4 regions of the Shewanella sp. WXL01 genome follow, and region 3 is predicted to be linked to each of the others. Evidence: predicted binding sites of a transcription regulator. Region 3 holds the regulator's gene; each other region holds the start of a gene.
What was found. Region 3 encodes sigma-54, which starts transcription at its own class of promoters, with help from an activator protein. Its sites were predicted from a motif close to GTTGGCACGNNNNTNGNNT; they were not measured.
Positions count from the first base shown of each region.

Region 1 (7,705 bases), on a different contig from region 3:
GCATTGAAAAATAAAGGTTAGTAAATATTGGTTAAATTTGGTTAAAGTCGGCAAACCTCACTTGTGGGGAGACCATATATTGCTTAAATACCGTGTTTTACATCGACTCCCATCATTGCCCATCACCCACCTCGTCATACAAAACTCGTGTGTCATACATAATTGCAAACCGACAAAGGCCTCATTAAAAAATGTAACTCTTTGGGCTCTCGCATGATTTACCCACTCAAGGTTTTAGATATTATAAATATTAGTCACAGTGGTTAAGTAGCAACTGTTCAATTTGTTACTGTCAGTTAGGGGGAAGTTTGTGATTAGGAAGTATGTAAAACAAGCTACAGATGAAACAGAATTTCTGGGGCATTTTACTGACCGAAACTTTATTAATTTTTGTCTAATCGCTTTTCAGAGTAAGCATCTTTAGCACGTTTTTGCCCAAAAGTTAGTTAGCATACTGGACAGGTTTATAACTCAAATCGAATGTCTATGAACTTCCAGTAGATATGAAAGCATGACTATGAATCCTTAATATAAAACTTGAATAACGGCAAGGAGTTACGCTCAAAGTAGGTGCGGCCTAACTCTTTCTGTCAATGTACTGCGAGATAGGGAAACCAGAGTCGGGTGATTGCGTAAAGCCCTGCCAATTATTAAAGAGGAAAGAACAAGTAACTGTTTGATTTCTGCTACTGAACCTTATGTGTTACTCGGCCATCCATAACTGTCATTAACAGCGAAATTTGATGTGCTGTGCCAGGCTTAGCCTCATATGGATCTGATTCTAAGACTACGAAATCGGCATATTTGCCTACTTCTAAACTACCAATTTTATCTTCCATGTTTAGCATCCAAGCAGCGTCGATAGTGATGGCTCGCATCGCCTGATGAATGGTCATAGGTTCCCAGCTAGGTGGAAAAACTTCTGTATTTTTAGGATCAGAGATATCTAAACCGGTAGTAGCGCCATCTACAACGAACAAAGGTGCTTGCATAGTTGGAGAGGTGCTTGGCACATCGGCTGAAATACCCACCTTTACGCCGTTGCGTGCAAAGTGTGCGTAGCGACCTAGAGAAGTTTCGATACGGGGGTAGCCAATCATTCTTTCATTATCTAGTTTGCCGCCGCCGAACGTGTTGGTGAAACTCGGAGTTGAGTTAACGGGTATCTTATTATCTATGATGCGCTTCTGGTCGTCAGGGTGAACCCAAATTGCATGGTGCAGTGCGCTACGATTATTTGCGTCTATCTTTCTTGCTTCTATTATCGCATCCACGGCTGCGCGAGAGGAGCGATCACCGTCGGTATGAATAAATACATCTAACCCTTCTTTTGCAGCTTTGGTTACAATCGACATTGTTGTGTCAGGCTGCACGTTAAATGTTCCTCTATGCTCTGGTTGATTTTTATAAGGGTCGATGAAAGGTGCGGTACCAGCTACTGTATTTCCCTCAGGATGGATTTTCAAACTACGAGAACGGAGTAAGTCACTGTTGTATTTTTTGTTCATTCTTACCCCAAAGTTTACAAATCGTTGAGGATCGCCTTTAGGTGTTTTGAAGAATGGTTGAGCTTGGACTCTTAAAGGGAGTTTGTCAGAATCAGCCCAGTCTTGAAGAATGTCCATCGCCGTCTCGAAGTCCTTTTCCATTCCTCCATGAACATCTTTGATGTTAGGCGTGACGATGCCTGGGACCAAAACCATCGTAGTACCGTTGCTCGCAGCAAGGTTTAATAGATACTCAGCGCTCTCAGGGATCATGTTGTCAGGATCCCATGCCCCAATATCAATATAAGATTGAAACCATTGAATTTCTATTGCGGCTCCTGTTGGATTTCCTTCGCTATCGCGCACCCAATATGTCACTCCCGGCACGGCATCAGGTGTATCCTTGGTTATATTTGCCGCTTTGAGCGCAGCTGTGTTCATCCAAGCATCATGAATCGTGTTATCTAGGATAATGGCTGGTCGGTCAGGGACGGCTTTGTCCAGATCCGCTGCGATGGGTAGACCTTCTAACATGTTTTTGTCCCAACCGACGCCTTTGATCACCTTATGATCCGGATTAGCTTTAGCGTACGCCTTAATTCTAGCCAGAGCATCTTGTTTTCCTGTTGCGTCGTAAAGCTGAACGCCTGAGGTCGTCCACTGTGAGGCTATTAGGTGATCATGTGTGCTTATGAAACCGGGCAATAGCGTCTTACCATCTAAGTCAATTACTTGAGTGTTTGCTCCTATCCAGCTTTTGGCGTCATCTTCTGTGCCTACCATGACAATTTTATTCCCCTTAATTGCCAAAACTTTGGCTAATGGTTTTGCCTCGTTCATAGTTCGAATATTTGCATTTGTGTAGACGATATCTGCAATGGTGTTACCAAAAGCATTAAAGGTGGTGAGGGCCAAAATAATAAAAACTAGAATCAACTTGTGCATAACGTTCACCATGGGATTAAGTGTATTTGAAAGATTAGTGATAGCTCATTAATTAGTTACGTATTGGAGTTCGAAGAGTTGGGGCATTAACTATCCGATGTCTAATAAACATAGAACAATTATTGTACTTAACAAGAACAGCATCATTGGTCCATGTTTAATGAAATAGCCCTTTAAGGTGGGTAAGTTGATCGCGAAATACTATGCTCTATACATACTAAATTCTGAGCAAGCCTACGGTTCCTTATGTGTTGGTTTGTAATGCTCAGTTTATTTTTTAGCAGTACATCTTGTGCTGCAGATACTATTGGGTGGTTTGATTTAGCTCCAAAAGTAGTCCACAACGATATTAAGTATTACGCCTACAAAGTTGTGAACTTACATAATGGCGTTGTACCTGATCATAAGTTTACAAGACTTCAGGAGATGCGTGACCAAGAGGAACTCCATCAAGTGGTCCACGAGATGAACAATCAGCATATTTGTAGTGGCATAATGTAGAGCACTGGCAAATAGAAAAGAGAGAGGAATAAGTAACTGTTTAAATTCTGCTATCGAGCCTTATGTTTTTTAGGCCATCCATAACTGTCATTTCAATAAAAAATAGAGCCCACTAGGGACTCTATTAATCAATTTATCTGTAAAACTTACCTTAAGCCTTAAAGTTACTGCCTAAGGTCGAAATCGTAGAGGTTTTACCTTTGTCGGTATATGTCATGCTTGATGAATTACGGCTGGCATGTAGGGCTTGGGAGAAACGATTGAGACTTGCCATGCTCAGTTCAATGAGTTGAGCATTTTCGCTGTTTAGCTGTTTGCATTCATCTAGCAAAGCTTTTGCATCTGTGACTCGCTGAGCGAGTGCTTGCTCATCGACCAACATTTGCTTATCTGGGTGAGTGGCTAGAGTTTTGTCTTGTTCCTGCAGAGAAGTAAGGCATTGCTGCTTCTGCTGTGCGAGCTTTAGCAGTTGGTCCGCATCTTGAGCGATAAGCGCTTCTTTTTCTGCGGATATAATGGTTCGCAGCGACGTCAGGGTAGCGTGCTGTTGGGAAAGCAAATTAGCAATTTCTGTCATAGGTTACTCATAGTTATGCCTGTCTATGCCCATGTGAAACACGTGAGCTAAACAATAATCTTTAGAGTAACGACAAACGATTACTCTTCGTTTAAATTCAGGCCGTCGAGCTGGGCTTCGAAACTAGCAATGTTTGCCGCTAGTTTTTCAGGGTCTACTTTATAGCGACCTTCTGAAATTGCTTGTTTGATTTCAGCAATCTTAGCCTGATCAACATCTGGTAATGCTGCCATTTTACTTTGTGCGCTTTGTAAACCTTGAGCTTGCGAAGTAATGCTTACTGAGTCACCTTTGACTGCAGAGCTTGCCTGCTCAGTTTTAGCACCGCTGCCAGCATCTTGGCTTGCTTTTGCTTGACGAGATGTCTGCAAAGGCGTGCTGGTGGCCGTTTTTAATTTGTTAATGTCAATTGCCATAATAGGCTCCAACGTAAGTGATGAGGTTTCCCAATAAGGCTATCGGCCAGTAGAAAAATAACTTTAGAATTATTTTACATTTTAACTTCTACTTCGCCAATGCCAATCACTTGCGCATCTAACTGTTTGTTAGAGTTTGTATTTTTGACTTTGATCACATCGCCTATATTACCATCACGCATGGCTTCGCCTGTGGTTTTTATTTGTAGCGTATCGGTTTTCGCCCAAATAGAAATTGCATCGCCTTTGCATACGAAACACAGGCTACGCTTTAACAGCGGTGAGCCTTGACTGGTTTTGCGTTTTACTCTAGTGCCAACAAGCTCATCGATGCTCGAGTAATATTCACCGCGAAGGCTGTATTGATCCATGTACGCCAGAGTGAGTTGGCTTGATGACAATACCGTTTTTGGTGACAGCACTTCTTTGGCCACGACAACCGGATATTCAATCGCGACTCGCACGGCGACATAGATTTGCCATGGGTAAGCAAGGTCGGGGCTATCGCAGCTAATTTTTACCGTATTAGTACGCGAGATTTCTCTATCTGTTGCCAGGTTTGCTGAAATCGGTTCATAGCATCTTGGTGGTTGCTGGCGGCCTTCTAGGTTTTGCGGCGTAATCGTTACTTTTGCATTGGGCTTTGGCGCAATTTTTTTAGAAATCACCTCTTTAGCTAACATATCTATGGTCGATAAGTTAGGAGTAACGATGCTTTGCTGAGCCTCACCTTTATTTGATTCGTTTGCCGGTGATTGATTGGCACTTAACGGCAAGGTGTGGGTTATCAGCAAACAAAATAATAAAATTTTTACTTTCATAATGAAGATACTAGCGAGTTTTGCCAGATTACACCTATACTCTTTAAATGTTATTCAAAATAATAACTTTGGGTTTAAATTTCATGTTTTGCATGAGAATTGAACATTTGTTGCAACACGCTGCTCGGCAAAATGTAATTACACTACTTTTGAGTTGATTTTGCGCAAGTTTGCGATAAGTTTGTGAACAAAGTTAATGAATCAAAGTTAATTTTGAAATAGGATTCCCTGTTGGGCATTAGCATTAATTAAGCAAAAACTATGCCCAGCTATGTAGTCAGTTTTTTGGCAAATGTCATTCATGTTCATGATTGCGCTATTTGAACATTCGTCGTTTAGTTAGTTATGGCGATGACCGTTGAGATAAAAACTTGCAACCACGTGAGAAGACAAAGCTATTTGGCTGGTGTCGCCATTGAGTAACACATTAACAACAACAAGGCAGTGTTATGTCGAGTATTCTTGAGTCTGTAAATAAACGTACGCAACTGGTTGGTCAAAATAGATTAGAACTGCTGCTGTTTAAATTAAATGGTCGTCAGCGCTTTGGGATTAACGTCTTCAAAGTGAAAGAGGTGCTGCAGTGTCCGCCGCTCACGAGTCTGCCAAAATTAAATTCTTATATTAAAGGTGTTGCCCATATTCGTGGGGCAACCATTTCAGTGATTGACTTAAGTGCGGCAACAGGTGGCCGCCCGTTAGAGTCGACTGAAAACTGCTTTATTATCATTTCTGAATATAACCGCAGTGTTCAAGGTTTCCTAGTGAGTTCAGTCGAGCGCATTATTAATATGAACTGGGAAGCGATTATGCCGCCGCCACAAGGTGCGGGTCGTTACTCATACTTAACTGCAGTGACAGAGATTGAAAATGAGCTCGTCGAGATTTTAGATGTAGAGAAAATCTTAGATGAAATCTCACCAGTAAAAACTGCTATTAGTGAAGAAGTTGACGAAACACTGACTATAGACCGTGAGCAGAACTACCACATTATGGTAATTGATGATTCAGCTGTCGCACGTAAGCAGATTATTCGCTCGCTTGAGTCATTGAACTTACAGATTGATACTGCAAAAGACGGTAAAGAAGCGTTAGATAAGCTTAAAGCGGTTGCTGAAGAGATGACCGATGTGTCTCAAGAGATCCCTCTGATCATCTCAGACATCGAAATGCCAGAGATGGACGGGTATACATTAACGGCAGAAATCCGTGATGACCCTAAACTGAAGAACATTAAAGTGGTACTACACACTTCATTAAGTGGCGTATTCAATCAGGCTATGGTTGAAAAAGTTGGCGCTAACGACTTTATTGCTAAGTTTAACCCTGACGAGCTTGCCGAAGCCGTTAACAAGCACCTGAGTGTATAAGTTATTAGTTTGAACATGGGCAGGGATAGCTCTTAATTTAGGAAGTAAATGTGACTAATAAATCACTTGCTGAATCAGAGTATAATCAATTTAGGCTTTTCTTAGAGCAGCACAGCGGAATTGTGCTCGGTGAGAACAAGCAGTATTTGGTGCGAAGTCGACTAGCGCCGTTAATGGGTAAGTATAACTTGCCGTCTTTATCTGAAGTGGTTAAACGTTCAATGAAACCTACCGAGCGGCAAATGCGCGCCGAGGTGATTGATGCTATGACCACCAATGAAACCTTGTGGTTTCGTGACCGATACCCATTTGAGTTGCTACAAAATACTTTACTGCCGAATTACGGCAAGTTAGGCAGACCATTGAAAATTTGGTCTGCGGCTTGCTCTTCAGGGCAAGAGCCATATTCGTTAGCCATGACTGTGCTGGAGTATCAGCAACGTAAGCCTGGTGCATTATCGGGCGGGGCGTCAATTCAAGCGACTGACCTGTCACCATCAATGCTAGAGCGGTGTAAAGAGGCTGAGTATGACAGCTTGGCATTAGCTCGTGGCTTGTCTGAAGAGCGCAAGCGTCAGTTTTTTGATGCTTTGCCATCGGGCAATATGAAGGTTAAAGCTAATGTGAAGCGCCTAGTCAATTTCCGCGCTCATAATCTTCTTGAAAGCTATAGTTTGTTGGGTAAATACGACATTATTTTTTGTCGTAACGTATTGATTTACTTCGCTCCTGAAGCAAAAGCTAAAATACTGCGGCAATTTGCTGCCGCTTTGAACCCAAAAGGGATTCTGTTTTTAGGGGCTTCTGAGTCTATCGCTGGATTGACTGACGAATTTGACATGGTGCGTTGTAATCCAGGGATTTATTACCAAAAGAAATCTTAATTTTATAATTCAATAGCTTAATATATTTTTTCTTGTGACACGCCACGTACGTTTGTTCGTGGCGTTTTTATTGCACGCCAATTAACCTCCCACCATCGTATTACTTTATAGTCTTTAAAATTGTTGGCACAGCCTTTGCTTTTATTCCAATAAGCGTTAAAGGAGGCAATTTTATGGCGATTAATTTTGATAAAGCATTAGGAGTACACCAACACTCGCTTGGTATTCGTGCCCAGCGCGCTGAGGTGCTTTCTAGCAATATCGCTAATGCCGATACTCCTCACTATAAAGCGCAAGACGTTAACTTTGAGGCGGCAATGAAAGCGGCAACTTCTCGCCAGAAGGGGCTATCAATGTCGCAAACGTCAGAAAAACACTTTGATCTTGCCGCATTAAGTCGTCAACACGTGCAGTACCGGGTACCAAATCAGCCCGATACCGGAGACGGCAATACAGTTGATATGCAGCAAGAGCAATCAGCCTTTATGCAAAATTCACTTGAGTATCAGATGTCACTTGGTTTTCTAGATGGCAAGTTTAAAGGCATGCGTAAGGCATTAACGGGGCAATAATTATGAGCTTATTTAATATCTTTAATGTATCTGGTTCAGGCATGTCTGCTCAGTCAGTAAGACTCAATACTACTGCCAGTAATATCGCTAATGCCGATTCTGTATCAAGCAGTATTGACCAAACTTATCGCG
Region 1 covers NZ_JAAIKQ010000002.1:271,966-279,670, forward strand. The annotation lists gene G3R49_RS06375 (amidohydrolase) at 687-2,432, opposite strand; gene G3R49_RS06380 (flagella synthesis protein FlgN) at 3,085-3,510, opposite strand; gene flgM (flagellar biosynthesis anti-sigma factor FlgM) at 3,591-3,926, opposite strand; gene flgA (flagellar basal body P-ring formation chaperone FlgA) at 4,001-4,747, opposite strand; gene G3R49_RS06395 (chemotaxis protein CheV) at 5,197-6,117, shown strand; gene G3R49_RS06400 (protein-glutamate O-methyltransferase CheR) at 6,168-7,001, shown strand; gene flgB (flagellar basal body rod protein FlgB) at 7,175-7,573, shown strand; gene flgC (flagellar basal body rod protein FlgC) at 7,576-7,705, shown strand, end outside.
Region 1: flgA (flagellar basal body P-ring formation chaperone FlgA) is a predicted target of sigma-54. The motif match lies at 4,998-5,016, and genes of this name have one in related genera.

Region 2 (7,705 bases), on a different contig from region 3:
AGAATCGCTCTTGAGGCATCGGCAATAGGGTCTTGTTGATCGTCGCCCTCAGTCAACACAGTATAAAACGCCGTAATCGAGCCTTGCCCAGGTCCGCCATTACCGGCGCGCTCAACCAGTCTTGGCAATTTAGCAAAAACCGATGGCGGATAACCTTTGGTCGCCGGCGGCTCCCCCACGGCTAACGCAACTTCACGCTGCGCTTGAGCATAACGAGTTAAGCTATCCATTAGCAGCAATACGTTATAGCCAAGGTCACGAAAATACTCAGCAATGCGGGTAGAAGTTTCACAGGCGCGCAGACGCATCAGTGGCGAAGTATCAGCAGGCGCAGCCACCACCACAGAGCGCGCTCTGCCCTGCTCACCTAAAATCTCTTCAATAAATTCTTTCACTTCTCGGCCACGTTCACCCACTAGCCCTACGACAATAATGTCTGCTGTTGTGCCGCGGGTCATCATTCCAAGTAGTACAGATTTACCCACACCTGAGCCCGCAAACAGCCCCATACGTTGGCCTTTTCCCACTGTCAGCATGGCATTAATTGCTCTTACGCCAACATCTAATGGTTCACTAATGGCGCGCCTTGAAAGTGGGTTAATGGATGGTGCATGACGCGACGCTTTTTGGTCGGTATTTAACGGCCCTAAGCCATCAAGCGGCTCTCCGCCGCCATCGAGTACGCGGCCTAGTAATGATAAGCCGACATTGAGACCTGACTGCTCGCCCAAAGGCTGTACCCGTGCACCAGGCAAAACACCTCTAAGCTCTTCAACTGGCATTAAATACAGTAGCTTGTCATCAAAACCAATTACCTCAGCAACAAGTTCACCAGCAACGGTTTCAATACTACAAAGGCTACCTACTGGTGCTCGACAACCTGTGGCCTCTAAGGTTAGTCCCACAACACGCACTAACTGGCCGCTAGCTACTGGGCGCAATGGAGGCACCTTTTGTCCAAACGTTTTTATCTTATTGAGTAGCTGATGCTCACGCGTTGCCATTAGTCAGCCTCTTTAGTACTGTCTGAATCTACATCAGGCTCTGCTTGCAGATTATCAGCTTGTGGCACTGCGCCATCAGCTTCAGTGCTTTCATCGCCAACGTCACCTTGACCATTGTGGGCTTCAACATCTTGAGTGTCAGCACCTTCTGCGGCTACATCTTCTATTTCAGCATAGTCAGGAGACTGCACTTGAGGAGCCTGTTCAGATGACGGTTGAATTGGAGGCTCAGCAGAAGGCTTAGCAACAGTTTGATAATTCGATTCAGCTTTGTATTCGTGCAATTGATGGTGCTGCTGGCTCAAGTTTGATTGCATTTCAGAAAATACTTGATTCATTCGCTGCTCTAGCGATAAATCTACGCTTGAACGCTGACTTTCAATGATGCAATCACTCTCACCTAACGCGGGGTCAATATCAATTTGCCAGCTATTTTTCGTAAGTTGCTGTTCGCTATAGCTTTCACTAATTAACTCAGCGTTTGCCATATTGACCTTAATGGTGACAGCTTGGTCTTTGATTGGCAGCGCAGCAATACCTTGGCGCATAACCGATAAAATGTGCTCAGGTTTAGTTTGAATTTCATGGCATACCACCGCTTTGGCAAGCGCCATGGCTACAGAGAGTAATTCGTTCTCTACTTCTGCATCAACAATCTGCAGTGGCTTTTCGATTTGCGCTACCAGTTGAGACAATTGCTCTAGCACTTGCTGAGCGCGCGCTTGACCTGCTTCAAAACCTTGTTGTTCGCCTTGTTCAAAGCCTTCTTTGTGGCCTTGCTCTAGTCCTTCTAGACGACCATTCTCAAGACCTTGCTGATACCCCTCTTGCTTGCCCGCTTCAAAGCCTTCCTTTTCCGCGGCTAGGCTCATCTCTTCTAGCTGAGCAAGCGTCAAAGGCTCGACGCTTTCTTCTTCGCTCACTTCAGGCTTGTGTGGCTGAGCTGCAACTCTACCAAATAGGTTGGAAATACTGGTATCAGGCTCTTCAGTGACATCTGGAAGCTGCCAGTGACTAAACTCTTGGTCTTTGGTCATAGTGACACCTTTGATGTTAACTCTTATGCGTTTTGCGCTTTGTTCTATACATTATTCGTCAGGCGCATGTTTAGTGATGACAAACTTTAGTGGCAATGATGAATATAGTAAGCCTACAAGAACTCTTCACCGCCACCGCCGCCAAGCATAATTTCACCGCTGTCACTCAATCGACGCGCAATCGACAAGATTTCTTTTTGTGCCACTTCCACTTCACTAATACGAATTGGACCCATAGCCTCAAGGTCGTCACTTAACAACTCTGCGGCACGTTTAGACATATTACCCAAAATTTTCTCTTTAAGGGCTTCATCAGCACCTTTAAGAGCCTTCATCAATACATCTTGTTGCACTTCACGTAGTAATGCCTGAATACCACGATCGTCCACATCAATAAGGTTATCAAATACGAACATAAGATCTTGAATTTGCTGAGCCATTTCTTCATCAGACTCACGCATGGTTTCCATAATCTGACTTTCAACGCCAGTATCAAGGAAATTCATAATATTTGCAGCTGCTTTCAAGCCGCCCATCTTCGCCGCTTGTGCACCACCTTGACCAGCAAATTGTTTCTCCATGATGTCGTTAAGCTCTTGCAGTGCTGCAGGCTGAACTTCTTCAAGGTTAGCAATACGCATCATCAAATCTAAACGGGTATTTTCAGGGAACTGGCTGAAAATCTCGGCGGCCTGATCGGGCTCTAGGTATGACAACACAATAGTCTGAATTTGTGGATGCTCATTTTGAATAATGGTGGCAACTTGGCGTGCGTCCATCCACTTGAGCGAGTCTAAGCCTTTCGCGCCGCTGCCCATGATGATTTGTTCAATCAGGTTGCCTGCTTTATCTTCACCAAGCGCAGCAGTTAAGGCTTTACGGACAAACTCTTCGCTGTTAAAACCAATCGACGAGAACTTTTGAATGTCGTCTAAAAACAACTTATGAACGCCAATCACCTTTTCTTGACCAAACTCTTCCATCGCCGCCATCGCCATACCGACCTTTTGTACCTGTTTAGGCTCAAGGTGTTTTAATATCGATGCTGCGTCTGCTTCGCTTAAACTCAGCAGTAAAATGGCGGTTTTTTCAATACCGGTAACGGAATCTGGGTCAAACGACGCAACTGCTTTTTCTACGTCTTGTTCGTTATCATTGCTCATCGTCTTGTAACCAATTCTTCACTACTTGGGTGGACAGTTCAGGCTCATTCGCAACAAGGGCGCGAATAGCTTTAATCATATCATCATCTTTATGCAGATTAGGGATTTGAATTGAACCATCATCTGCATAACTGTATTCCGCTTCTTTGGTATTTAACATACCTAAGGTATCGGCTGCGTATTGATCTTCAATTTCAGCAAGCTCATTACCTAAACGGGTTTCTTCTGGTAAATCTGGGCCCTCAGGGTTTAATAATTTGCTCATCATAGGGCGAACCACTAAGAAGGCTAACAGCAGCATACCAACAAAGCCAAGGCCAAACTTCACTGCGCGCCAGAACCATGGCTGTTCCCACATTTCAGGCTCTGGCAGTTCAACTAGTAATTGATCCATAAATGGCACAGTCACCACTTCTAACACGTCACCACGTTGACTACTAAAGCCAACTGCACCTTCAAGCAAACGGCGGATGTTAGTTAATTCCTGCTCTGTACGTGGTACGCGAGTGACCTGGCCATCCTCACCTGGCGCGCCAGACTTAAAGTCTACAGCCACTGACACACTTACTCTACGTACTGTGCCGATTTGCTGACGGGTATGGCTAATAGTGGTATCTAACTCAAAATTACGGGTCGCTTCTCTAAATGAGTCACCTTGCTGACGATTGGTTTCTGTACCGGCACCCGCTTCTTCAGGAATATTTGACTCCATTGGCGGTTGATTGGTTAGTGCGCCAGGAATACCGCCTACACCGCCAGAGGTTGAGTTACGCTCCACAGTCATTTCACTACGAACAGCAGGTAAGTCAGGAGAAAAACGCTTTGCAGTTTGCTCAACCGCCGTAAAGTCCATATTCACGTCAACTTGAGAGGTAAAGTTCTCAGGACCAAGGATTGGCATCAAGATTGAGTCAATCTTCTTACGGTATTCTGCTTCTTTCTGTTGGACTAGCTCTAGTTCTCGGCGGGCACGAGCTGATGTACCTTCTTGACTACCTGAATTAAGTAAACGGCCATTTGAATCAGTGACGGTAACGCGTGATGGCTCTAACCCTTGCACGGCAGAAGCCACAATATCAACGACACTATCGACTTCCTCCTGACCTAACCCGCCGCGGCGTACGTTCACAACTACCGTTGCACTAGGTTTAGATGCATTGCGGGCAAATACGTTTTCTTTAGGTAAGGCCAAAATAACTTTGGCGCGGCTGATACTGTTTAACTCTTCAATAGCGCGAGCAAGATTAAGCTCCTGACTGTGCTTAAGGCGAGCTTGCTCCATGCGCTGACTCACGCCAAATCCGCTGTCTTTACTTAGATAATCATCAGCGGGCGCTGCACTATCAACTCCGGCGCGGCTAAGCAGCAATTTTACGTCCTGGTATTTGTTCTCAGGAATGCTTAACACATCAACATTGATTTTGTATGGAATTTGGTTCTTATCCAGCACATCAAGTACCTGGATCATTTGATCCGTTTCCATCTTACCTAACGGGCGATACTCTGGCTCTTGCGCCCAGATCATAATAATCACAGCAACAGCTAAGCAGATAGCAAGGCCCAGGATCATGATCACCTGGCGCATCATGTCTACGCCACCCAGGCTGCCAAGTAAGCCTGGTTTGTTCTCTTGTTGGATACCTGTATCTACTGTGGTATCCGTTCCAACCATCACATCTGTGCTCACGATAATTACCTATTTAATCTAAATAACTGTCAATCACTGTCTGCCAACACCAACTAAGAAAGCCACTAAATGTGACTATACTGGCATGCTCATAATTTCTTTATATGCTTCTACTAACTTGTTGCGAACCTGCACGGTTGCTTCAAAAGCTACACCGGCTTTCTCACGCGCAATTACCGTGTCTGACAACGTCACAGTTGTATCACCCATATCAAGGCGCGTTGCCAAGTTTGCCGAGTTCTTTTGCAGCCCACTTACATTGCCAACTGCATCTGACAACAGCTGACCAAAATCAGCTCCCGATGTGTTGTTTACCTGCTGAGTTAATCCAGGACGAATGTTGGTGTCAATTGAAGGAGCAATTTCACCACGTAGTGATTGCATTTCTTGTAGTAGTGGGTTGTTGCTGATCTGCATGTTTAACTCCTTCGTCGATTAATTGACGGCATTCTCAATCTATATAGAGTTAAAGCAATTAGGATGCCAACAGAATAACTGTTGAACTTTTTAGGGAAGTGATTGTTGATTAATTCAGCAAGTGTTGCTGTTTCTTGTGAGGTTTAGCTACACAAAGAGAATAGCCTGCTGCTGATAACAGCATACAGGCTACACTTATTCATATGCACTTAGGCAGGGATCTGAATACCCATATCGCGCATTTTTGCCATCTTGTATCTTAGTGTTCTGGCACTGATCCCAAGCTTTTCTGCCACTTGTTTACGGCTACCATTGCACTGATTCAAGGTCTCAAGAATAATCACGTGCTCTTGCGCTTTAAGCTCACTGCCTAGCGCTTCCACTTGTGGCGCACTCGTCAATTCTGCTGCGGGTTCAACCGCAGCTGGCACGTCAGCGCTATCGAGAATAATGTCGTTAGCACTGATTTCATCACCGACTCGTAAAATCAAGGCGCGCTGCACCACGTTATCTAGCTCTCGCACATTCCCCGGCCAGCGATGAGTCAGTAACCGCCGCGTGGCGGCTTCATCAAGTGTTGGCACAGGTGTGATTGCCAAGCGCTCAGCATGTTTAGCCAGTAAGTGATTAGCAAGTGGAATAATATCCGCGGGGCGCTGGTTTAACGCTGGCCAAGTCAGAGGAAATACATTGATGCGGTAGTACAAATCTTCCCTAAACTCACCTGAAGTTGCCATGGCTTTCAAGTCTCGGTTTGAAGTTGCCAGTACGCGCACATCAAGCTTGATGGTCTTACGTCCGCCTAAACGCTCTACTTCCCGCTCTTGCAAAACTCGGAGCAGTTTTGCTTGTAGACCCAATTCCATCTCAGAGATTTCATCAAGCAGTAAAGTTCCGCCATGGGCTTGCTCGAATTTACCAGGACAGGCTTGATAAGCACCGGTAAAAGCGCCCTTCTCGTAGCCAAATAACGTCGCCTCAAGCATGTTTTCAGGAATAGCCGCACAGTTAATAGCTACAAACGGCGCTTCATGACGTGGGCTGTTGTCGTGAATATAACGCGCCATCACCTCTTTACCCGAACCACTAGGCCCCATGATCATCACTGACGCATCTGAGCTAGCAACACGTTTAGCTAAATTCAGCAATGCCAAAGATTTATCATCTGCCGCTACCGGTTGCCCAGAGTTGTCATTAAGGGGTAAGTAGCGTGACACCTGATTCAGTAATACTTCTGGTGCAAACGGCTTGGCGAGGTAATCTACCGCACCTTGCTTAATCGCTTCTACCGCGCTGTCAATGGTGGCAAATGCGGTCATCAACAACATCGGCGTTTTAGGGTGATGTTGCTGTAAATAATTCAGCAAACCTAAACCACCAATACCTGGCATTTGTACGTCGCTTATCACCATATCAAAGGTATTTTGCTTTAGCGCCATAATCGCTTCTTCAGCACTAGCAACATCAACGCACTCATATTGAGCGAGCATTAGGGTATCAAGTAATGCCTCACGTAAAGATGCATCATCTTCAACTAACAGTAATTTCGCTTCAGGCATCTTGTCCTCCTTGACGAGCATTTTGCTTATTAAAGGTTAGTCGGAAATGACAGCCCTCGCCCGGTTTGCTTTTAAGTTGAATATCACCTTGATGATTACGCACTACTGATTGCACCACGGCTAAGCCGAGGCCTGTACCTTGTGACTTTGTGGTGAAGAAAGGCTCTAAAATTTGCTTAGCGTTGGCACTGTCGAGACCCTTGCCATTGTCAATCACATCAATAAACACTTGCTGCTGATCTTCACTCGCAACAATTTTGACTAAGTTAGCACCGGCTTCCAGCGCATTAATGATTAGATTGTTAAATGCTGAGCTTAGGGCGCTAGCATTGGCTTGTATCTGGCTCTCACTGGTATTTTCAACGGTTAGTTCGCAACTATGCTTAAGCGCAATCGGCTCACAGTTATCCATAACACGCTCAATCAGCTGACCTAGCGTCACTGTATCAGCTAGTTCATCCTGGCGACCTTTAGCCATTAGCAGCATGTCATTTACTTGGCGCTCGAGCTCATTTAATCGGTCGACAAGTTTGATTTGAAAACGCTGCTTGGCGGATTCTGTTAGTTTAGGACTACCAAGATTTGATGCATACAGCAACGCTGCAGACAATGGCGTGCGCACCTGATGAGCCAATGATGCTACCATTTTTCCTAGCGCAGATAGGCGTTGCATGTGTGATAAATTCTTTTGGAGTAAGCGAGTTTCTGTTAAGTCTGTTAACACTATCAACTGGCCAGGCTCTGGAGTCAGAGGGGTAATCGCCAATTTAACCCTGCGGCCATTTTTCAGCGACACCTCATGACCATCGTCTTTTTGCGGCGCAAATGAGCGATTGAT
Region 2 covers NZ_JAAIKQ010000002.1:297,523-305,227, reverse strand. The annotation lists gene fliI (flagellar protein export ATPase FliI) at 1-1,004, opposite strand, end outside; gene fliH (flagellar assembly protein FliH) at 1,004-2,056, opposite strand; gene fliG (flagellar motor switch protein FliG) at 2,155-3,204, opposite strand; gene fliF (flagellar basal-body MS-ring/collar protein FliF) at 3,194-4,879, opposite strand; gene fliE (flagellar hook-basal body complex protein FliE) at 4,967-5,308, opposite strand; gene G3R49_RS06500 (sigma-54 dependent transcriptional regulator) at 5,518-6,867, opposite strand; gene G3R49_RS06495 (PAS domain-containing sensor histidine kinase) at 6,860-7,705, opposite strand, start outside.
Region 2: fliE (flagellar hook-basal body complex protein FliE) is a predicted target of sigma-54. The motif match lies at 5,361-5,379, and genes of this name have one in related genera.

Region 3 (7,705 bases):
ATTATTGGTTTGCTCGTTCTTGTTTGGAGCGCTGACCGGTTTGTTTATGGCGCAGCGGCGTTTGCGCGCAATCTTGGCTTGCCGCCAATGTTGATTGGTTTAACCATTGTAGCCATGGGAAGCTCAGCCCCTGAGATGCTAGTGGCAGGTACCGCCGCTGCTGATGGTATGACAGATACCGCCATTGGTAACGTGCTTGGCTCCAACATTGCCAACATTACATTAATTTTGGGTATTACCGCGTTATTCGGCGCAATTGCCGTTAGCTCAACCACGTTAAAAAGAGAAATTCCGTTGATGCTTGCAGCAACTGCACTTGCGGGCTATTTGCTACATGACGGACAACTATCTCGTGTTGATGGCATCATTTTACTCGTCGCCTTCTTTGCCATTATGGGCTACTTCATCTATCAAGCAGTCAATAAAGACACAGCTGATAAGTTAGATGACGATATTGAAGCCGAAATCCCAAATAATGTACCAACACTTCATGCTATTATATGGCTAATCGTTGGCATGATATTATTACCGCTTTCAGCTGGTTGGATGGTTGATGGTGCAGTAGGCATCGCCAAGTACTTTGGTCTTTCAGACCTAGTGATTGGCTTAACCATTATTGCAGTCGGCACTAGCTTACCAGAGCTAGCTGCCTGTGTTGCAGGTGTGCTCAAGAAAGAAGATGACCTTGCAATAGGTAACATTGTTGGATCGAACTTATTTAATATACTTGCAGTCTTAGCATTACCAGGGTTGATTGCACCGGGTGCGATTGACGCAGCGGCAAGTGGACGCGATTTTTATATGGTACTTGGCACCAGCACCGCATTAGCCGTGCTTGTACTGTCAACCGGCGCTAAAAAGCAGCTTACTCGTTGGCACGGTATATTATTGCTGATTACCTTTATTGCTTATCAATTCATCGTTTTTCAATCTCAATAGATGATAAGCAGCACAATTTATTAAGAGAGTACCCATGACGAGTCAAACTCAATTGCGACAATGGGGTCGCAACGTTATTGATATTGAAAAAAAGGCATTAGAAAACCTCTACCAATATGTCGATTCTGACGCTTTCGGTCAGGCTTGCGAACTCATTTTGCAGTGCAAAGGCAAAGTGGTTGTCATGGGTATGGGCAAATCTGGTCACATTGGCAATAAGATTTCAGCTACCTTCGCCAGTACAGGCACTCCAGCATTTTTCGTTCATCCGGGTGAAGCAAGCCATGGTGATTTGGGCGCGCTGTCTAAAAACGATGTGGTGATGGCAATTTCAAACTCAGGTGAGTCAAGTGAAATTCTAACTCTGATGCCGGTTATCCAGCGTATGGGCGTACCTGTTATTGCGGTAACGGGGAAGCCAGAATCCAATATGGCAAAACTGGCTAAGCTGCATTTGTGCATCAAGGTACCAGAAGAAGCTTGTCCATTAGGCTTAGCACCTACATCAAGCACCACAGCCACTCTGGTAATGGGTGATGCCCTAGCTGTAGCATTACTGCAATCACGCGGCTTCACTCGCGATGACTTCGCGCTATCGCACCCAGGCGGCTCATTAGGTAAAAAGCTATTATTGAAAGTTGACGATGTGATGCATAAAGACGAGCGCCTGCCGCTAGTGAAGCAAGACATCACCATTACCGATGCCCTTTATGAAATCACTAAAAAAGGCTTAGGTATGGCGGGCGTAGTTGATGGCAGTAACAAGCTGGTCGGTATTTTTACCGATGGTGATTTACGCCGCGTTATCGATGCCCAGGTCAATCTAAGAGACACATCAATTGCACAGGTAATGACGCCAAACTGTGTGACTATCCAGGCAGGAATTTTGGCCGCGCAAGCGTTACAGGTGATGGATGATAAGAACATCAACGGCTTGATTGTGGTTAATGAGCACCACCAACCTATTGGCGCATTGAACATGCTCGATATGGTTAAAGCAGGAGTAATTTAATGCCTCAAAGTTTATATGGTCCAGTTAGTGACCAAATCTGGCAAAAGGCCCAGCAAGTCAAACTACTTATTTGCGACGTAGACGGCGTATTTTCAGATGGCCGTATCTACCTCAGCAATGCTGGCGAAGAGCTTAAAGCGTTCCACACCCGTGATGGCTATGGAGTGCGCTCACTGCTTGGCAGCGGCATTCAAGTTGCTGTGATCACAGGTCGCAAATCGCAGATTGTCGAAAACCGTATGACTGCGTTGGGCATCACTCATATCTACCAAGGTATTGACGACAAGTTTGTGCCATTTAAAGAACTCCTTGAGCTGTATCAAGTTACACCAGAGCAAGTGGCCTATATTGGCGATGACATGGTGGACTTACCCGTTATGAAGGCGGTAGGTCTATCAGTTTGTGTCGCTGACGGGCACCCGTTTGTTAAGCAACACTGTGATATGACAACCAGTATTAACGGTGGTCACGGCGCGCTGCGTGAGTTAACCGATCTACTTTTGCAAAGCCAAGATAAACTGGCTAGCGCTCACGGTATGAGTGTATGAGCCGAGTCACCCTCGCCATCATCGCGTTTTTTAGCGCCGCGCTTATTCTCTATTGGCAAGTACAAGCCAAGCGTAACGAGCAAGCTCTAAAAGTCGACTCAGGTGTCGACCGCCCAGAGTTTATCGCTAACGATCTTAAAACCACCACCTTTAATGATTTAGGGCAGATCGAAAGCCGAGTGAGTGCTAAACACATGGAGCATTTTGAGTCGACTAACATGACTCACTTTACTGACCCTGTTTATCTGGTGTTTCCTGAAGATGGCGAAGCACAATGGCAACTGAGTGCTAGCAAAGGTCAATTAGATAAAAATAAAGATGTGGTGACGCTCAGCCAAGATGTACTTATTGATGCAGTTGACGTTGATGAGCCTTTGCAATCGCTGAGCACACAACAGATACAATTGGATTTAAATACCTTAATTGGCACCTCTAAATCAGCGGTATTTATCGAGGGCAAAGGCTTTCAAATTCAAGGTTTAGGTTTACATGCAGACCTAAATACTCAAGAATTAACACTACTTAGTCAGGTAGAAGGACGTTATGAACCACGTTAATCCACGCCAGATGTTGTTGGCTTCAGCAATTGTTGCCCTTGGGTTTGTTAGCCCAATGAGCTCCCTTGAAGCAAAAGAAGGCGACTTACAGCAGCAAGTAAAAATTAGCTCAGTTAGCCAAAAGGCAGATATAAAAAATAACCAAATCATTTTTTATGGTCCAGTGACTGTGGTTCAAGGTTCAATCAATATTCAAGCAGATGAACTACGCGCATTTACTTCTGATAACTCTGTAACCAAAACCTTAGTCGCCACTGGTAACCCTGCGACTTTTTCACAAGAGTTAGACGACGGTAAAATCGGTACCGCTAGCGCCTCTGAAGTACGCTACGACCTCGCAAGCACCACCTTGACGCTAACAGGTAAGGCTAAGCTTGACCAAGCAGGCAGTCAGGTGACAGGCGATATCATTCGCTACAACATTGATAAGCAAGAACTCATAGCCCAAAGTAAGGGCGATGAGCGAGTGATAACCATTATCCAGCCAGAGAACTTCCAAGATCCGTCAGAGCAAGCGCCTGTCGAGCAGCAGCCTGAGCCGCAAACGCGAATAGAACAACAGCAAGAGCCATCAACACAAGGTAATCAGTAGGCTAAGTAATGACAGAGCAAATCACCTTAACGGCTGAAAACCTGGCTAAAAGCTATAAGAACCGCCAAGTAGTGAAAGACGTAAGCTTATCGGTTTCCACTGGGCAAATTGTTGGTCTACTGGGCCCAAATGGTGCAGGTAAAACCACTACCTTTTACATGGTTGTTGGACTTGTAAAAAGCGACCACGGGCGCATTTTAATTGATGCCGATGATTTAACTTCTGATCCAATGCATCTGCGTGCGCGCAAAGGCATTGGTTACTTACCCCAAGAGGCAAGCATCTTCCGTAAGCTAACTGTACACGACAACATCATGGCAGTTTTACAAACACGTAAAGAGCTAACTAAAGAGCAACGTGTTGAAGAACTTGAACATTTACTCGAAGAATTCCATATCACTCACATTCGCGATAGCCAAGGTATGGCATTATCAGGCGGTGAACGTCGCCGAGTAGAAATTGCCCGGGCACTGGCTGCAAACCCGAAATTTATCTTGCTCGATGAACCATTTGCGGGGGTTGACCCAATTTCGGTAATCGACATCAAGAAAATTATTCAGCAACTCAAATCTCGTGGTCTAGGGGTGTTGATCACTGACCATAATGTGCGTGAAACCCTCGATGTTTGTGAGCATGCTTATATCGTGAGCCAGGGCAACTTAATTGCCGAGGGGACACCAGATGAGATCTTGAGCGATCAGCAAGTTCGTGCAGTATACTTAGGTGAACAATTCAAGCTATAGTTATTGATGTTTTGGTTTCGCTCGCTCAACTACATGGGCGGCGACAGCATTAGCTTCGACTGAGTACCAATCCAGTCTCTCCTAAGGAAGCCAATTACAAGCATTAATGTGTGTCTCTTATACGATACCTAGGGATAAGTGGTAAATGAAAGCGTCACTACAGCTCAAAATGGGTCAACACCTGACTATGACCCCACAACTGCAACAGGCAATTCGCCTACTGCAGCTGTCTTCATTGGAGCTACAACAAGAAATACAACAAGCATTAGACTCTAACCCACTGCTTGAAGTAGAAGAAGAATTTTACGACGGTAAAGACGCCTCAAAAGACAAACAAGATCAAGCTGATACCGATTTTAGTGAAGCAAGCCAAAAGTCTGCTGAAACAGACACTTCCAACGTTGATCTCGCAGACTCGCTCAATAAAGAATCTATGCCTGACGAGCTGCCAATGGACACCACCTGGGATGAAGTCTATACAGCCTCACCAGTTGCCAGCACTGGCGCAACCAGCTCTGGATCACGCGACGATGATATGCCATTTCAAGGCGAGACCACAGAAGGTCTATACGAGCATTTAGAATGGCAAAAAAACCTCACTCCTTTTTCTGATACCGATTTAGCCATCGCCACCGCCATTATCGATGCCATTGACGATACAGGCTATTTAACCCAAAGCACCGAAGATATCCTTAGCGCCATGGGCGATGAAGAGGTTGAGCTAGAAGAGGTTGAAGCAGTACTTAAACGTATTCAGCATTTTGACCCCATTGGCGTTGCTGCGCGCGATCTAAGTGAGTGCCTGCTTATACAGTTAGCGCAATTTCCTAATGACACCCCTCATATTGACAATGCGCGTATGTTGATTGCCAACTATCTCGACCTAATTGCTGGCCGTGATTTTCGTTTACTTATGCGTAAAACCAAGCTTAAAGAAGATGAACTTAGGGAAGCAATTCACCTGATCCAATCATTGAATCCAAAGCCTGGTGCGGCAATCACACCTAGTGATGATGAATATGTCATACCTGATGTGTCAGTATTAAAGAAAAATGGCCGCTGGGTCGTGGAGCTTAACCCTGACAACATGCCAAAAATTGGTGTCAATCAGCATTACGCTTCTATGGCTCGTAGCACCAAAAGCCAGGCTGACAGCCAGTTTATTCGCGGTCATTTGCAAGAGGCTAAATGGTTCATTAAGAGTCTAGAAAGCCGTAATGACACCCTGTTAAAAGTGGCCAACTGTATCGTACAGTTCCAACAAGGCTTCTTTGAATATGGTGAAGAAGCCATGAAACCAATGGTACTCAACGATATTGCTGAGGCCGTCGAGATGCATGAATCCACTATTTCCAGGGTTACCACACAAAAGTACATGCATACGCCACGCGGTCTGTTTGAACTCAAATACTTTTTCTCAAGCCATGTCAGCACAGATGACGGTGGCGAATGCTCATCTACAGCTATTCGCGCCTTTATCAAAAAGCTGGTCGCCGCTGAAAATCAGAAAAAGCCATTAAGCGATAGCAAAATGGCACAACTGTTAGCGGAGCAAGGGATTAATGTTGCTCGTCGTACGATAGCGAAATACCGTGAAGCAATGCTTATCCCGCCCTCAAACCAACGTAAGAGCTTATAAGCTCAATCAAAGGAGGACGATATATGCAAATAAACCTAACGGGGCACCACATTGAGTTAACTGACTCACTCAGAGAGTATGTTGACAGTAAATTTGCCAAACTAGAACGTCATTTTGAGCAAATCAACAATGTGCACGTTATCCTAAATGTCGACAAACAAGTACAAAAGGCTGAGGCTAAAGTCAGCCTTAGTGGAGGAGAAGTCTTCGCCACTTCTGAACATAGCGACATGTATGCTGCAATCGACTCTTTGATCAGCAAACTTGACCGCCAGGTAATCAAACATAAAGAGAAGCTAACCAAGCATTAATGATGGAAATTCGTACCATCCTGCAGCCGGAGTGCACTGCCTGTGCCACTCCGGGCAGTAAAAAAAAGGTATTGCAACTCATTAGCGAAATCGCAGCAGAGCAATACACAGACCTTTCAGCACAAGAAATTTTCGAAAGTCTTGTCGCTCGTGAAAAAAAAGGTAGTACAGGTATAGGCAATGGTATCGCGATTCCCCACGGTCGTTTAGACAATATCGAGCAGCCCATTGCGGTGTTTATCAAGTGCGATGAATCAATTGATTTCGATGCCATCGACAACAAGCCTGTCGATTTACTATTTGCGCTTATTGTACCGTCAGATCAATGTCAGCAACATTTAGCGACGTTGGCTTATATTGCAGAAAAACTTAATGACAAGCAAACACTCAAACAGTTACGTAAATCAACAGATAAAACTCAACTCTATCAGGTGATCGCTCAATGAAACTGGTTATCGTCTCAGGTCGTTCAGGCTCAGGAAAGTCCGTTGCACTTAGGGTGCTAGAAGACTTAGGTTACTACTGTGTCGACAATCTGCCGATCCCATTGATCAATACATTGCTTGAGCAGCTTAAAGGCTCACATGAGCTTATTGCGATTAGCGTTGATGTGCGCAACATAAAGGAGCAAGGAAAAGTACTGCAGGCTCAGCTACAACTATTACCAGCCGATATCAGTATCACTAGCTTCTTTTTGAGCTCGAACGACAAAGTGCTACTCAAACGTTATAGCGAAACGCGCCGTTTACATCCATTGTCTAAGCAACACCTGTCTTTGCAAGACGCCATAATTCAAGAAGGTAAATTACTCGAGCCTATTTCGAATATAACTGACCACTTTATTGATACCTCCGAGTTCAACATCTATGAGCTCAGTGACAAGGTTAGAGAAATTTTGCTTGGCAGTGTCGACCGTGAACTGGTGATCAATATCAACTCGTTTGGCTTTAAATATGGTATGCCTAAAGAAGCAGACTTTATGTTTGATGTGCGCTTTCTACCTAACCCTCACTGGGAGCCTGAGCTAAGACCACTAACAGGCCTAGACAAAGGGGTACAAAATTTCCTTAATCAGCAACCTCAGGTAGGTAAGTTTGTTCTGCAAATCGACAATTTTTTCGAAACCTGGATGCCGCAACTTGAGCGTAACAACCGCAGCTATGTCACCATCGCGATAGGTTGTACTGGTGGTCAACACCGCTCAGTGTTTATTGCTGAACAAGTAGCAAAACGCCTTAGCACGCACATCAAACACAAAATACTTGTGAGTCACCGCGAGCTAAGCACGCCAGCACAAAGCTAGCCTATACTTATAAAAAGTGCACAACCCTATGCTGCAACGACAAATAACCATATCTAACAAG
Region 3 covers NZ_JAAIKQ010000001.1:593,454-601,158, reverse strand. The annotation lists gene G3R49_RS02455 (calcium/sodium antiporter) at 1-939, shown strand, start outside; gene G3R49_RS02450 (KpsF/GutQ family sugar-phosphate isomerase) at 974-1,951, shown strand; gene kdsC (3-deoxy-manno-octulosonate-8-phosphatase KdsC) at 1,951-2,499, shown strand; gene lptC (LPS export ABC transporter periplasmic protein LptC) at 2,496-3,056, shown strand; gene lptA (lipopolysaccharide transport periplasmic protein LptA) at 3,067-3,648, shown strand; gene lptB (LPS export ABC transporter ATP-binding protein) at 3,657-4,391, shown strand; gene G3R49_RS02425 (RNA polymerase factor sigma-54) at 4,537-6,030, shown strand; gene hpf (ribosome hibernation promoting factor) at 6,054-6,341, shown strand; gene ptsN (PTS IIA-like nitrogen regulatory protein PtsN) at 6,344-6,787, shown strand; gene rapZ (RNase adapter RapZ) at 6,784-7,644, shown strand; gene G3R49_RS02405 (HPr family phosphocarrier protein) at 7,673-7,705, shown strand, end outside.

Region 4 (7,705 bases), on a different contig from region 3:
TAAAGGCACGATTATGGTTGCAGGTAAGCTAACTAAAGAGTCGGCACAGCAGTTATTGGCGTCAGGTTTAGTTGACTTATGCGCGTTCGGTACGCCTTATGTGACTAACCCAGATTTGGTGGCGCGCTTTAAGCAAGATTGGCCATTAGCAGAATTTGATGCAGATGCCCGATTGAGTTTGTATGGTGGCAGTGAACAGGGCTACATAGATTACCCCAACTATTCGGTGTAGTTAGCCCTATTTTCAAACATAAAATGAAAGCCCTGATCTGAGAGCAGGGCTTTCGCTTATGGCTCGTTTATAATCGCCCCGTCAACTTTGGGGTAAATAAACGTTGTTCGCGCAAGTCGCCGTAAAATCGTCCATGATGGCTCCGCTTTAGCATCCCTGCTAAAGAGGCTTGCTTCTCCAAAGTTAATTTCCCCTCAAAATATACGCACTAATGTGGTTGGCTAATCAGTTTCGATACAACTTACCTCGAATGCAGGTTACTTAGCCTGATGTTGGTTAAGTACCCATTCGGTGAGCAACCTTACACCATAACCTGTACCACCAACCGCTACTTCACCCTCAGCCGATGATGCTAATGCGTTACCAGCCATGTCGATGTGTAGCCATGGGGTCTCACCTACAAATTGTTGTAAGAAGGTCGCGGCGGTAGTACCACTTGGGCCGCCTTTACCTGTATTGCGTAGATCGGCAATTGGGCTTTCAAGCATTTCTTTATAGCCTAGTGGTAGGTGCCAAACTGGTTCATTCACGGCTTCACCGGCGGCTTTAAACTCAGAGACTAGCTTGTCGCTGTCACTGAAAATACCGCCCCACTTAGTACCTAGCGCGCGATATTTACCGCCAGTCAATGTGGCAATATCGACCATCACACTAGGCTGAAAGTGCTCGCGTGCATACCACATACTATCGGCTAGCACTAAGCGGCCTTCAGCATCGGTATGGGTAATTTCAACACTCAATCCCTCAGCGGTAGTGAGCACATCACCTGGGATAAACGATTTTTCAGATACCATGTTCTCTGCGATACCCATTACGGCAACCACGTTTACTTTCGCTTCCATCGCCGCCAGTGCTTTAATGGTGCCAAGAGCCGCTGCAGCGCCAGCCATGTCTGACTTCATGCGCACGATATGCTCGCCAGTTTTAATTTGAATACCGCCAGAGTCGAAGGTCACCCCTTTACCCGCGATGGCAATTGGTGCGTCATTACTGCCTTTATAGTGAGCAACGATTAAACGTGAGCCATCAACACTGCCGCGACCGACAGCTTCCAAGGCGTTCATACCAAGCTTTTTGATCTGCTTTGGCTCAAGCACTTTGATTTTTACATCCAGCTTTTTGAGTTTTTTAGCTTCAGCGACAAAGTCCTTAGGGGTCAGTTCAGTCGGCACTTCGTTAGTTAAATCACGTGCTAAAAATACCCCTGACTGAATGTGCTCAAGTGTGCTGTAGGCAGACTGGGTTTGCTTTACATCTGCAACATCAAAGGTGTAAGTCTTAGTTTGATGCTTTTCTTGCTTGTACTTATCAAATTTGTATGAACGTAACTTGATACCATGGGCGATATAAGATGCTTGAGTTACATCTAAATGCTCAGCAGCTACTGACACATCGGCAATGGTTTTGGCACCTAGTTTGCCTGCGATATTACCACCTAGTTTGGTCAGCTCTGCTTTGCTCAGTGGCTTGTCGCCTAAACCTACGACTAACACGCGGTCAAAACTCAGTTGGTTTGGCGCCATGACTTCTACAAATGAATTAAAGCTGGCGTCGAATTTGTTGGCATTTAATGCGCGGCTAAGCTGGCCATTAGTTTTCGAGTCAAAATCTTTAAAGCCTGTAGTGTTGCCTTCGCTTTTAAATACCACCAAGGTATCGGATTTAGCGTTAACTTGGTTGGTGAATTGAAAAGTTTCAGCTGAAACTGAGTGAGAAAAGCTAAGGGTAAGTAGCGCGGCAGATAACATAGTTAGCTTGGCTTTCATTGAACGGTCCTGTCCTTATTGATTTGATTTATTAATTGGAGTTTGTTGGTTGCATCAGTGCGCAGAATATAACGATTCCTCAATGGCAATGTAAATCAATTGCTGAAACTTTACGAAGACGTTAAGTGTAAATTCATATTTCGTAGCCGTTTGCGAGTTAAGTTGAACAGAGGTAGTAACGGGTATTACTTAATCATGAGGAAATAGCCTAAGCTTAAATAACCAAAATATAACAATGTTCGAGGTGTGTATGCCCCGTGGTTTTGCTGTTATTTTGTTACTTACATTATTAGTTATAAAGCCTATCGCACTGGCGGCGGAGGAGATGAAGCTGTCGATGTTAGATTGGCCGCCATTTACTAGCGTCTCTTTGCCGGATAAAGGCATATCAGCATTGGTAGTTAAGCAAGCGTTGTACACCATAGATATCGAACCAGAGTTCCATCACCTGCCGTGGAATCGCGCGATGCGCTTAGTGAACAGCGGCAAACAAGTGGGCTATTTCCCTGAGTATCAATACCAAAGTGAGCAATTGATATTTTCTGACCCCATTGGGCAAAGTCCAATTATGCTATTGTTTATTAAAGGTAAGCCTATTTCATGGCAAACTCAGCATGACCTAACTCAATACACACTTGGCGTGAATACTGGTTACATTAATACTAAGGTAATTGACGATAATATTGCTTCAGGTAAGCAGCGGGTGGAGTTAACATCAACTGAATATCAGTCAATTCAGGTGTTGCTGGCGGGTAGGGTAGATGCAATTGTCATTGATAAGCATGTATTTGAATACCTCAAGTCAGACCCTTATGTGAAACAGCACATTGACAAGTTGCAGCTTGACGACAAAATACTGGAGAACAAGCACTTACACATTGCTTTTGATAATTCGGCATTTGGTAGATTATGGCGTGATAAGGTTAATCAGGGGTTGGCAAACATTGATGTGCAAGCCATTGTTGATGAACAATTGCTACGTTTGAAAGCTAATTAGTTTTTATTGAAGGAGTGATGTGAGTTTTGAGAGTTGTTGATCACTAAGGCCTGGCGCATTAAGCCAGGCCTTATTTGTTTAGCTTTGCCTATTACAGTCACAAAGCGAGTCGAGCGTTAGATACGGTGGATTACCTGATCTTTATTGATAATCGTTTGTCCTATTGGTGCTAGGCTCAGTAGTGCCAATTTGAAATGCTGCACCGCGAACGGAATACCGATAATGGTAATAGCACAAGCCAGTGCGGACGCTAAATGACCCAGTGCTAACCAGATCCCGAAGAACACTAGCCAGATAATATTACCTAGAAGCCCCATGGTGCCAGTACCTAAATCTTCTTCGCCACGTAAGGTTTTGCGGTTAACGCTTTCTTGACCAAATGGCCAAAATGCCATTTCACCGATAACAAAACATGCTCGGCCAAAAGGGATACCAATAATACTGATAAAACAAAGCACACCCACTAGCCACCACGCTAGGCCCATAATAAAGCCGCCCATTACAAACCATGCGATATTAAAAATAAGCCTTAAAATACTCATATTGCTCCTTGTCGAATAAAAGTAGAGTAAAAACCAATCACTAGACTGGATGCTAGGACTAGGTACTAACGTAAATGCGATAAGTGTGCCAACAGTGGCAATAAATCATCCTTTTGTAGCAAGGTGTTGATATTATTGCGTTTATTGGTCTGTCTAAGAGTTTGAAGCCTAGCCGTTATATTGCAACAATAAATTGATCTGCGATTTCACACTAACTTTTAGTTAAAATGGCTAGGGTCTGTTGATCTTTGCTGATTAGAATTTGTTCGAATTAAAAGCACTTTAATCGCGACGCGAGCGATGACGTCTAGTCACCTAAACCTATTGATTTTAACAACAGGGCTCGCAACAAACTAAGCTCTTTGCTAAGGGCGTAGGTGCTTTTAAACGAACCTTTCAGGCAGCGCTTGTTGTCATTTCTACTGCGTTAACGACTTATCATGTGGAGCAACCACACATCAAAGTCGTTGCCTTGTATAAATTTCCAACAAGCAGCTGCAAAAATAATCTTGAAAGATCAACAGGCCCTAGTGCTGAGTGTGGCTCAGCCTTCGATTAATTTTCGGCATTCATTTGTGGTCTCATTTATGTTTTCTCCAAGCCCAGTACACACTATGCTGTTTCAGCAGCGCACCATTTATATCAAACGTGATGATTTACTGGATGAAGCATTTAGCGGCAATAAAGCCCGCAAGTTTGATTACTTTTTCTATCATCAATTCCCTGAGGTCACCCATGTGATTGGCAGCGGCAGTGCGCAGGCCAATTCCTTGTATTCGCTATCTGAGTTGGCAAAACGTAAGGGTTGGCAGTTAGACTTTTTTGTCGACCATATTCCTAGTTACGTGAAACAAAACCCTCGCGGTAACTATCTAGCTGCGCTTAATAATGGCGCTCGGGTGATAAGCGTGAGTGACCATGTTCAATACGCGCATATTAAAGCCGATAACCTAGATGATAAGGTGGCAGTGATAGCGGCAGACTATCAAAGCCGCTTGGGGCAAGAACAGGTGCTGCATGTACCTGAAGGTGGGCGTTGTGAGTATGCTCAATCTGGTGTTGCTAAGCTTGGCGCAGAAATTGTGAGTTGGGCGAATGACAATTCAATTCAACAGTTAGATATTTTTCTGCCTGCCGGTACTGGCACCACAGCCCTGTACCTACAGCAATATTTTGTGCAGCAACATATTGCCGATAATTTTAAGGTGTTTACTTGCGCCACTGTTGGCAGCGCAGATTATTTGAAGCAGCAGTTTATGCAATTAACTGACAACTCAAGCGAGCTCCCAACTATCTTGTCCAATGGCAAAAAATATCATTTTGGTAAGCTCTATCGCGAGTGTTATGACATCTGGCGTGAGGTTAATGAAGGCGGTATTGAGTTTGAGCTGCTATATGACCCAATCGGTTTCTTGGTGCTCAAGCACTACTTAAGTCACTGTCAAATTGAACAGGGCAAGTCCAGCATAGGCAATCGTCCTATCATGTATATTCATCAAGGTGGCTTAAAAGGTAATGAAACCATGCTGCCGAGGTATCAGCGCAAATACCCGGATTGACCAAAGGCATATTAAGAATTGTCGATGTACAAAATTGATGAGCTGCTTCAGCGAGAAAGTTTGAATCGAACTAGCTTAGCAATGGGTTTGGAGATAATGCTTAAGACTTGGGTGTGATAGTTAAGAAAAATTTTGATTACATTTGCTCTGTTTTAATAAACGGCGGTAAATGAGAGGAATGTACCGTGAAATGCGTTTATCGTTAACAGAGCAATTTGGAATCGTTTGGCTAGCTTCGAAATGGATTACTAGCTTTAACGTTTGTATTTTTGTTTCGTTGTTTATGAGTCGGTGTTAGCGAGTTTGTAGTCAATAGTGAATTGAAACTACTTATTTGTGCTAATCAACCATTTCATAAATCTAAGCGCTTCAGTTCGCTTGGTAAATGTTTGTTTTGTTTTGCCTTTACGATCTGTAAATGCAATTGAGTTTTTGTTTGATGAAATAGAGTCAACTGGAAAGTCTACTACGATTTCATGTCCGTTTAGATTGTATGACATAGGCCACACTCCTTATTTTATTCCTTCACCCTTAGGTGAGTAAATTTGACAATAAATATCCTTAGCAATAACTGCTGCAGAAAATGAATGATTTAATCTAAGTTAGCGTACAGTGGCTTTGTCGAGCAACCCATTTTGCTTTAAGTTAACGAAGCTTAATCAAGCCCCAGGCTTAATATCGCTCCAATTTACTCATCGCTATGACGCTTTAGTCGGCTTAACGCTTCAGCTATTGTTATTTACCGTAAACCTCATTGGTTGACTAGTAAAACTGCATAGCAGTGGCGTAAAAGTATGCAATTTGTGAGCTAAAGCAAACTTCGTTTTGCCTTAGTTCTTGCCATACCAACTCGCAACAAATGCCGGTCGCTTAATGCCACCAGTTTTGGGGCAAGCGTTAACTTAAACGTATGCTAGTTAATCACAGCTTTGTGACAATCAAATGACTGCAGTGCTTAGTAAAAACTAACATGTACTCGATGCATTCAGCTGATCCAACTAGGGGGCGGCTGCAAGGAGGCTTAACTCGTTTAACGGCACATACTTTCGGGGCAGGCAATTGATGCTAACGCTGAAGTTTCGACAAGCTTGAGGGTAAACCGATAGGATTTTACGCGGTTGAATTTTCACAAATGTCACTAACTTGTACGGATAATAAGCAATATACCTTACGCAAGCAAGAACTTTGTGTACATAAAATAAAACAGCAGGCTAACCCTGCTGTTTTCAGTTCACCAACCTTCGGTGTCTTAAACGAAATCGTTTAACTAAGTTATTTCACTAGTTTGTAGTTGCTGCGTTTATGTAAGCCTTTTAGTAAATTAACTCACCAATTGGATTGAGCAGCTTACTAATACCTTTGGTAAAATATAGTGGCGCGTCGACTACGGTATAACACAAGCATCCTTCCATCGTTTTAGGTGAATGCTTATGGTCTGGCGTCATAACCATTAAGTCGCCAGGCTTATATTGGTTATATTCGTCACTAAATTCACCGGCGAGCAACAAAGTGATCTCAGTACCTTTGTGAGTATGCTGGGGGATCTCACCATTGGCGTCTATGTGCAGCAAACTAGCTCGTGCTTTGCCTTCGCCGGTATCTAACCTTGAGCGGGTCACCTTACCTATACCTTGCCATTCGCTCAATAGTTGGTTTTTAAACACCCTGGGTAAACTGTATTGCTCGCCTTTAACCTCTACAGTTAATGGCTCCTCGACGCTTGGGATATCGTCAATTTTCAAATCGTCAAGTCCGGACATCATTGCGTCAAGCATACTGTCTAGATCTGCATTAGTTTGAGCCGCGTCTGATTGCTCGTTACCATGTTGAGATTCGACAGCTAACGAGTCGTCGCTCAAAAATGTGTTGGTAGCTTTGGCTTGAGCGCTTGTTAGCTCCTGCTGACATTTACCACAATATTCAAGATGAGCTGACACAGCAATTGACAGAGACAATGGAAGCTTACCTTCGGCATGTAGTAACAGCATTTGTTGATCAGGATGGAAATTAATCATTTTGATGCTCCATAAAACTTTTTAACTTTTCAAGCCCAAGGCGTAATCTAGATTTAACCGTGCCAATTGGAATTTGCAATTTCTCTGCAAGCTCCTGCTGAGTTAGCTCTTGAAGGTAAATCCCGCGCACCACTTGTTTTTGAAGTGCGGGTAGTGCTTCCACATGTTTGAGCAGAGATGCTGATAACATGAAATCGTCATCTTCTTCACTGGTATTGTCTGACTCAAATAAAGGCCATATGTCGTCGCCAAATGCGTCTTCTCGATTGTGTTGTACCTTGCGCAGCATATCGAAGCATTGGTTACGCATTATGGTAAACACCCAAGTAGACACAGCGGCTTTGCTTGCGTTGTACAGGTGAGCTTTGGTCCAAACTCGAGTCATGGTTTCTTGCACTAAATCCATGGCTAAACCTTGCTGATTTAATCGCTGCACACCAAATGAATGGATTTTGGGGCTGAAAAAAGCGAATAACTTAGCAAACGCTGCTTTGTCCTGGTGCTCAGCGATACGCTGCATGCATTCTGCAAGCATTGCATTTTGCTGCGCGCTTTGCTTCTCACTTGCAGCGTCGGTTTTAGACTTGTTATCCA
Region 4 covers NZ_JAAIKQ010000005.1:198,772-206,476, reverse strand. The annotation lists gene G3R49_RS13745 (alkene reductase) at 1-232, shown strand, start outside; gene G3R49_RS13740 (M17 family metallopeptidase) at 490-1,998, opposite strand; gene G3R49_RS13735 (ABC transporter substrate-binding protein) at 2,249-2,995, shown strand; gene G3R49_RS13730 (YccF domain-containing protein) at 3,112-3,537, opposite strand; gene G3R49_RS13725 (1-aminocyclopropane-1-carboxylate deaminase/D-cysteine desulfhydrase) at 4,125-5,096, shown strand; gene G3R49_RS13720 (hypothetical protein) at 5,423-5,596, opposite strand; gene G3R49_RS13715 (ChrR family anti-sigma-E factor) at 6,410-7,111, opposite strand; gene G3R49_RS13710 (sigma-70 family RNA polymerase sigma factor) at 7,104-7,705, opposite strand, start outside.
Region 4: G3R49_RS13730 (YccF domain-containing protein) is a predicted target of sigma-54. The motif match lies at 3,612-3,630, and genes of this name have one in related genera.